DNA from 2 places in the Dactylosporangium sp. NPDC051484 genome. Region 1 is predicted to be linked to the other one. Evidence: riboswitches for the same ligand, from Rfam matches in the RefSeq annotation. Region 1 holds a riboswitch; the other holds the start of a gene.
What was found. Region 1 has a riboswitch for S-adenosylmethionine ahead of AB0367_RS13810 (aminotransferase class V-fold PLP-dependent enzyme). Riboswitches for the same ligand answer to the same signal wherever they lie in the genome.
Positions count from the first base shown of each region.

Region 1 (3,681 bases):
CGATGCCGGTCATCGAGGTGAACAGCGGGTGCGCGAACCCGCTCATCAGGATGCGAACGATGAAGATCCCGACCAGCGCGGCCGCGCCCGAGGCCGGACCGGACTTGTCGGCGTACTCGCCGTATCCCTTGAAGCCGAGGTACAGGATGTTCTCCACCATCGCGAAGCCGGTCGCCGACAGACCGCAGTAGACGATGCCGTCGATGATGCCGGAGTACGCGCGCGGGCGGCGCCAGAAGAGCAGCACCGGGCCGAGGGCCTTCATGCTCTCCTCGATCAACGGCGCGACCAGCACGGCGACCAGGGCGCTGGACAGGCCGGCCTTCTCGAACAAGTAGCTGCCCGTGGTGTTGACCACGAGCGCCACGCCGGTGGCCACGCAGGCGCCCCAGCCGAAGACGAAGACGAGGTACTTCACTGGCTCCGGCTCGTAGCGGTCCAGCCAGAGGAAGCAGGACACGAGGACCGGGACCGGGATGACGGCGGACCCGACGCCGACGAACAGCGCCGTCCAGCCGCCGCTGACGCCGAAGAACGCGAGCACGGCCACGCCGCACGCGGCGATGAACCCCATGACGCCGATGAGCGTCAACAGCCGGCGCCGGTCGGAGCGCTTGGCGGGCGGCGCGGCGGCCAGGGCGAGGGCGGCGGTCGGGTACTCCTGCTGGCCGGTGCTCGGCTCGGCCGCCGCGATCACGTTCGGCACCGCGATGCCGGGCAGCGCCGACGGCCACGGCGAGGGACCGGCCGGCCCAGCTGACCCAGTTGACCCGGCATGGATCATTGGCCCGCCGGGCGGCACGGCGCCGCTCGGTCCGGCTCCGGGAAACGGCGACCCCTGGTATCGGCCGGGGTCCGGGTGCGACCCGGCCGGCACCTGCGGCCCGACCGGCTCGCCCGGGGATGGCGAGGACGACGAGGACGGCGCACTCCACGGGCTCGGCGCCGGCGACGACGGCGAACTCCACGGGCTTGGCGCCGGCCCGGTCTCCGCGGACTCCCACGGCGCGGGGCCCGACGTCGGCGCCGGGGGCGGTGCCGGCCGCCCCCACTGTCCGGCGCTCGGCACCGGCCAGGAGCCGGCGCCCGCTGCCGGGGGCGCGCTATTCGGCGCGGCCCACGATGCGCTGTCCGCCGCCGGGGGCGCGCTGTTCGGCGCCGCCCAGGCACCGGCGCCCGAGGCCGGGAACGCGCTGCCGGGCGCAGCCCAGGATGCGCTGTCCGCTGCCGGGGGCGCGCTATTCGGCGCTGCCGGGGGCGCGCTATTCGACGCGGCCCACGATGCGCTGTCCGCCGCCGGGGGCGCGCTGTTCGGCGCCGCCGAGGCGCCGCCGCCCGAGGCCGGGATCGCACCGGTCTCCGGGGACGGTGGCCCGGAGGCGGGCGAGTCCGGCGTCCCACTCGGCGGGAGTTCGCTCATGACGCAACCTTATCTGCGGTACGGTCTGCTCAGGTCATGAGTGCCAGCGCACAGCCCCGGCTTGCTGGCCGGCAACCCTCGCGTTCGCGGCGGGGTGCCCCGGGTGATGACCCGGTTCGGCACGTGGTGTGCCGAGCAAGCGCGAGCGAAACGGGTGACCCATGTCCGAGTTGCTGCCCCCTGCCATCCTGTCGCCGAGCGAGGTCAAGCTGCGCGACGGCCGGTCCGTCGACTTCGCCAACCTCGACATCGCCGCCACCGCGCCGTGCCTGCGGGCCGTCGCGGACGCGGTCGCCGACCTGCTGCCCTACTACGGCAGCGTGCATCGCGGGGCGGGCGCGCTGTCGGAGCGCTGCACACGGGAGTATGAGCAGGCCCGGGAGACCGTCGCGGACGTCCTCGGCCACGGCCCAGACGACACCGTGATCTTCACGCGCAACACCACGGACGCGTTCAACCTGCTGGCGCGGGTGCTGCCCGAGGACGCGACGGTCGTCACGTTCGACGGCGAGCACCACGCCAACCTGCTGCCCTGGCGCCGCACCGAGCGCCTCGCCGCGCCTGGGTCCCCCGAGGAGGCGGTCGAGGCGCTGGAGCGATCGTTGCACCGCGTAAAAGGTCCGAACGTGCTCGTGAGCGTGACGGCGGCGAGCAACGTGACCGGCGAGGTCTGGCCGGTCGCGCGGCTCGCGGAGGTCGCGCACCGCTTCGGCGCGCGCATCGCGGTCGACGCGGCGCAGCTGGCCCCGCACGCCCCGGGGCGCCTGGCCGGGCTCGGCGCCGACTACGTGGCGTTCTCGGGCCACAAGCTCTACGCGCCGTTCGGGGCGGGCGTGCTCGCCGGCCGGGCGGACTGGCTGGACGCGGCGGAGCCGTATCTGGCCGGCGGCGGGGCGAGCGCTCACGTGGCCGACGACGGCGCGGTGCGCTGGTCGACCGGCCCGGCCCGGCATGAGGCCGGCACCCCGAACCTCCTCGGCGCGGTCGCGCTCGCGACGGCGTTGCGGTCGTTGCGGGAGATCGACCCGCAGCAGCGGGAAGACGCTCTGCTGCGACGGCTCCGCGAGGGCCTCGCGCGGCTGCCGCACGTCGAGGAGCTGCGGCTCTTCCCGGCCGACGCCGATCGGGTCGGGATCGTGTCGTTCGCGGTCCTCGGGGCCGACCCGGGCGAGCTCGCCGTCACGCTCGGCCGCGATCACGGCATCGGTGTCAGGACAGGGCTGTTCTGCGCCCATCCGCTCACCCGCCGCCTTCTGAGCGAGGCCGCCGACCGGCTCGGCGCCGAGCAGCCGCCCGCCCAGGCGATCCGGGCCAGCTTCGGCATCGGTACCACCGAGGAGCACATCGACCGGCTACTGGCCGCCCTGCAGTAGGTCACCCAGCGTCGCGACCCGGTCGAGGACGACGGACGGGGTCAGGTCGGCGGCGGTCAGCTCGCCGGCCTCGACCTCGTTCCAGGCCAGCGGCGCACTGACGGTCGGGGTCCCGCCGGCCCGCAGCGAGTAGGGCGCGACCGTGGTCTTGAACGCGTTGTTCTGACTCCAGTCGATGAACACCTTGCCCGGCCGCAGCTGCTTGGCCATCTTCGCCACGATCAGCCGCGGGTGCCGGCCGGCCAGCCCCTCGGCGACCGCCTTCGCGTAGCCGCTGACCTCGTCCGCGCCCTCGTCGCCGGGCAGCGGCACGACCAGCTGCATGCCCTTCTTGCCGGACGTCTTCGGCACGCACTCAAGCCCGTCGGCGGCCAGCCGCTCGCGCATGAGCAGGGCGACCTCGAAGCACTGGGGCAGGCCGGCCGGCGGCCCCGGGTCGAGGTCGACGACGAGTTGGTCGGGGTCGAGCGCCCGGCCGTCCTCGTCCACCCGCCACTGCGGCGTGTGCAGCTCCAGCGCGGCGAGGTTGGCCAGCCAGACGACGGTCGCCAGCTCCTCGACCACGATGAAGTCGATCTTCTCGCGGTTTCTGGACGAGCCGGGCACCGGCAGCCGCACCGTGCGCACCCAGTCCGGGGTGCCGGCCGGGGCGTTCTTCTCGAAGAAGCTGATGCCGTCGACGCCGTCGGGATAGCGGGTGCGGGTGAGCGGGCGCCCGTCGAGATACGGCAGCAGGGTCGGCGCGATGCGGGTGTAGTAGTCGAGGACCTCGGCCTTGGTGAAGCCGGTCCTCGGGTAGAGGACCTTGTCGAGGTTGGAGATCTCCAACTGGCGCCCGGCGACCTCGACCCGCAGGCGGTCAGGCATCACGCACCTCCTCGGGCGACA
Region 1 is NZ_JBFAZX010000006.1:182,816-186,496, forward strand. It holds gene AB0367_RS13800 (PrsW family intramembrane metalloprotease) at 1-784, opposite strand, end outside; gene AB0367_RS13805 (hypothetical protein) at 672-1,460, shown strand; SAM riboswitch class IV at 1,453-1,568, shown strand; gene AB0367_RS13810 (aminotransferase class V-fold PLP-dependent enzyme) at 1,582-2,793, shown strand; gene ligD (non-homologous end-joining DNA ligase) at 2,773-3,660, opposite strand; gene ligD (non-homologous end-joining DNA ligase) at 3,653-3,681, opposite strand, start outside.

Region 2 (3,681 bases), 150 kb from region 1:
ATCGCCGCCGGGTCATCGGCGCGCACCTCGACGATCTCGAGTGGGTAGTGGGCCATGCCACCAGAGTCGCCCGCGCCACGAGGGCCCGGCAATCCATTTATGCCGGTGACCATTCGGGAGGAGGTCCGGGAAAGGTCCGGAAATTGGTCGAGAGGACGCTCGCCAACACCTCCGGTGTTGTGGTCGCGGGCTCACCGAGAAACCGGCTCGAGCCTCGCGGCGACACGTCCTCCCGCACGGAGCATCCTGGCGCTCGGGTCTTAAGGCGTCAAGTCCACTACCGAACGCACGGCGCGGCACCAGTTACGCTCGGTGTAGATCATCTCCACCAATCGGACGATCCATCCCTCGTCCAAGCGCGGGAGCGCTCCCTCAATCTGAACGCTCGGTAATCGCGTAACCCGAAAAAATCATCCGAGCAGACCGGCCTCCCGCGCCGACTTCAGCGACGGCTTCACCCGGTGGGTGGGCCCGACCCGGTCCGCCACCGCATCGAGGGTCTTGAGCCCGTCGCCGGTGTTGAAGATGACCGTCTCGGCGCTCGGGTCGAGCCGGCCGGACTCGACGAGCTTCTTGAGCACCGCGGTGGTCACGCCGCCGGCCGTCTCGGCGAACACGCCGGTGGTGCGGGCCAGCAGCTGGATGCCCGCGCGGATCTCGTCGTCGTCCACGTACTCCATCCAGCCGCCGCTGCGGCGCACCGACTCCAGGGCGTAGACGCCGGCCGCCGGGTCGCCGATGTTCAGCGACTTGGCGATGCCGCTCGGCTTGACCGGGGTGATCTCGTCGACGCCGTCGTGCAACGCCTTCGCGATCGGGTTGCAGCCGGCCGACTGGGCGCCGAAGACCTTCCACGGCGTGTTCGGCACCAGCCCGATCTCGACCAGCTCGGCGAACGCCTTGTCGACCTTGGTGAGCAGCTCGCCACTGGCCATCGGAATGACCACCTGGGCCGGGATGCGCCAGCCGAGCTGCTCGGCGACCTCATACCCGAGCGTCTTGGAGCCCTCGGCGTAGAACGGCCGGACGTTGACGTTGACGAACGCGGTGTCCTCGAACTCGTCGGTCTCGGTCAGCTCCGAGCAGAGCCGGTTCACCTCGTCGTAGGAGCCCTCGATGGCGACGACCTGGCCGCCATACACCGCGGTCATGACGACCTTGCCCGGCTCCAGGTCGGCCGGGATGAACACGGTCGACGGGACGCCGGCCCGGGCCGCGTGCGCGGCGACGGAGTTGGCGAGGTTTCCGGTGGAGGCGCAGGAATACCGCGTGAAGCCCAGCGCCCGTGCCGCGGTCAGCGCGACGGAGACGACCCGGTCCTTGAACGAGTGGGTCGGGTTGGCCGAGTCGTCCTTGACCCACAGCTGGGCGGTGAAGCCGAGCTCCTTGCCCAGCCCGTCGGCCTTCACCAGCGGGGTGAGCCCCGGGTCGAGCGTGACGCGGGTCTGCGGGTCGACACCGACCGGCAGCAGCGGCGCGTAGCGCCAGATGTTCTTCGGTCCCGCCTCGATCTGCTCGCGGGTCACCGACGCCAGCGCGGCGGGGTCGTAGCCCACCTCGAGGGGGCCGAAACACTCGTAACAGGCGTGCTGCGCGGCGAGCGGGAACGTGGCCCCACAGCCCCGGCACACGAGGTTGCGGGCCGGGGAGTCGGTGAAGACGCTGAGCGTCGAGGTCATGGCGGAGGCCTTCCTCTCATCTTTCCCAAGCACACGGGCGTGCACCGGGACGGATTTGGCACCTACCGCGGCGGACCTCAACATCGAGACACCATTGAGACGCCGCAGGGGTTGCCGGGGCTTCATCGGGCCGTATCCCTCTGCCCCTCTGGATGAGGTATGCAATTGTGGTCGTGCGCTTCAGCTGAGTGTAAGGGGCACCACCGGCGCCCGGGTATGAGTCATCTCACGACATGGGCACGGCTAGCGTTTCACCCATGCATCCGATCGCGGCCGACTGGTTTTCGCGGCGCACGTCGAGCTGGCGGGACTGGCCCGCCGACGGGCTGCTCGACGCGAAGGGCGACACGATGGTGAGCGTCGTGCTGCCCGCCCTGGACGAGGAGCCCACGGTCGGCGAGATCGTGACCGGCATACGGACCCTCGGCCCGCTCGTCGACGAGCTGGTCGTGGTCGACTCCGGCTCGGTCGACCGCACCGCCGAGGTCGCCGCGGCCGCCGGCGCCACGGTCCACCACCGCGACGACATCCTGCCGGCGACGGGCTCCCGCCCAGGCAAGGGCGAGGTGCTGTGGAAGGCGCTCGCGGTCACCAAGGGTGACATCGTGGTGTACGTCGACGCCGACCTCACCGACTTCCGCCCGCACTTCGTGACGGGCCTGCTAGGCCCGCTGCTCGACGACCCGGGCACGCTGATGGTGAAGGCCTTCTACGACCGCCCCCTGCTCGACCTCTCCGCGGCCGGCGGCGGCCGGGTCACCGAGCTCGCCGCCCGCCCGCTGCTCAACGCGCACTTCCCGGAGTTGGCCGGTGTGGTGCAGCCGCTGGCCGGCGAATACGCGGCCCGCCGCACCCTGCTGGAGTCGCTGCCGTTCGCCGCCGGCTACGGCGTCGAGACCGGCCTGCTCATCGACACCTTCCGCGGCCACGGCCTGGACGCGCTGGCCCAGGTCGACCTGGGCCAGCGCACCCACGGCCACCAGGACACGGCGGCCCTGGGCCGCATGGCCGCCACCATCGTGCACACGATCAACGCCCGCGTGTCCCCCGGCCACCCACTGTGGCCGACCCTGACACAGTTCGAGCGCCATGATTCCGCGGTCGTACCGCGGGTGACGCCCGTCGCCCACCCAGACCGTCCCCCGATGCGGAGCATCCCCGGCTACTCGCCCGCCTGATCCCCGTCCCGGCTCCTCGGCCACAGCTCACGAGTCGGGCACGAACCGCCACAGCTGGGTCGTGGCGGTGCCGGCGCCCGCGACGGCCAGGGCCAGGGCCGACCACTGCGTGGCGAGCAGCCACCACGGAGTGTCGATGATCGCGACCGGGGCGTCGCCGGTGAGGGAGCCCACGACCAGCGCGGCGGTGACCAGGAGCATGAGCACCAGCAGCAGGACCGAGATCAGGCGGAGCACCCACACGCCCGTGCGTCCGGTCAGGGCGGCCAGCACCGTGCTGCCGCCCGCGATCGTGGCGGCGAACGCGGCCGTCACCGCGCCCAGCAAGGTGAAGATCCGGGCGGTCTCCGCCTCGATCGGGCCCCTCGTCAGGTCGGAGCTCTCCGCGAAGTGGGTCCACTGCGTGAGGTGCGCCTGGTCGTAGTAGAGGCCCGCCGCCAGGGCGGCGAGCCCCACGACCAAGACGCACGCGCCACCGAGGGCGGATCTCCGCATGGACGAGCACCCTACCCGCCGGTAGGGTGCCGGCCGGCGGCGGTCAGCTCACCACGTCCTTACGCAGGAAGCGCCACCAGGCGATGGAGAAGAACAGGGTGGCGTAGGCCAGAGCCGCCACGCAGCCCTTGACCAGATCGCCGGTCTGCATGGGGCTGGAGAGCAGGCCCAGCCAGGCGTTCGCGTAGTGGGTCGGCAGCACGGTGCGCAGGTCTCCCAGCGCGGTGATCTGGTCGAGGATGTTCGACAGGATCTGCAGCAGCACCGCCCCGCCGACGGCGCCGAGCGGGGCGTCGGTCGACACCGACAGCAGGAACGCGAGCGAGGCT
Region 2 is NZ_JBFAZX010000006.1:332,007-335,687, forward strand. It holds gene AB0367_RS14480 (GNAT family N-acetyltransferase) at 1-56, opposite strand, end outside; gene thrC (threonine synthase) at 411-1,679, opposite strand; SAM riboswitch class I at 1,693-1,838, opposite strand; gene AB0367_RS14490 (glucosyl-3-phosphoglycerate synthase) at 1,937-2,857, shown strand; gene AB0367_RS14495 (hypothetical protein) at 2,885-3,352, opposite strand; gene AB0367_RS14500 (ABC transporter permease subunit) at 3,396-3,681, opposite strand, start outside.
Region 2: linked by a shared signal. The riboswitch ahead of thrC (threonine synthase) and the one ahead of AB0367_RS13810 (aminotransferase class V-fold PLP-dependent enzyme) in region 1 are both predicted to bind S-adenosylmethionine.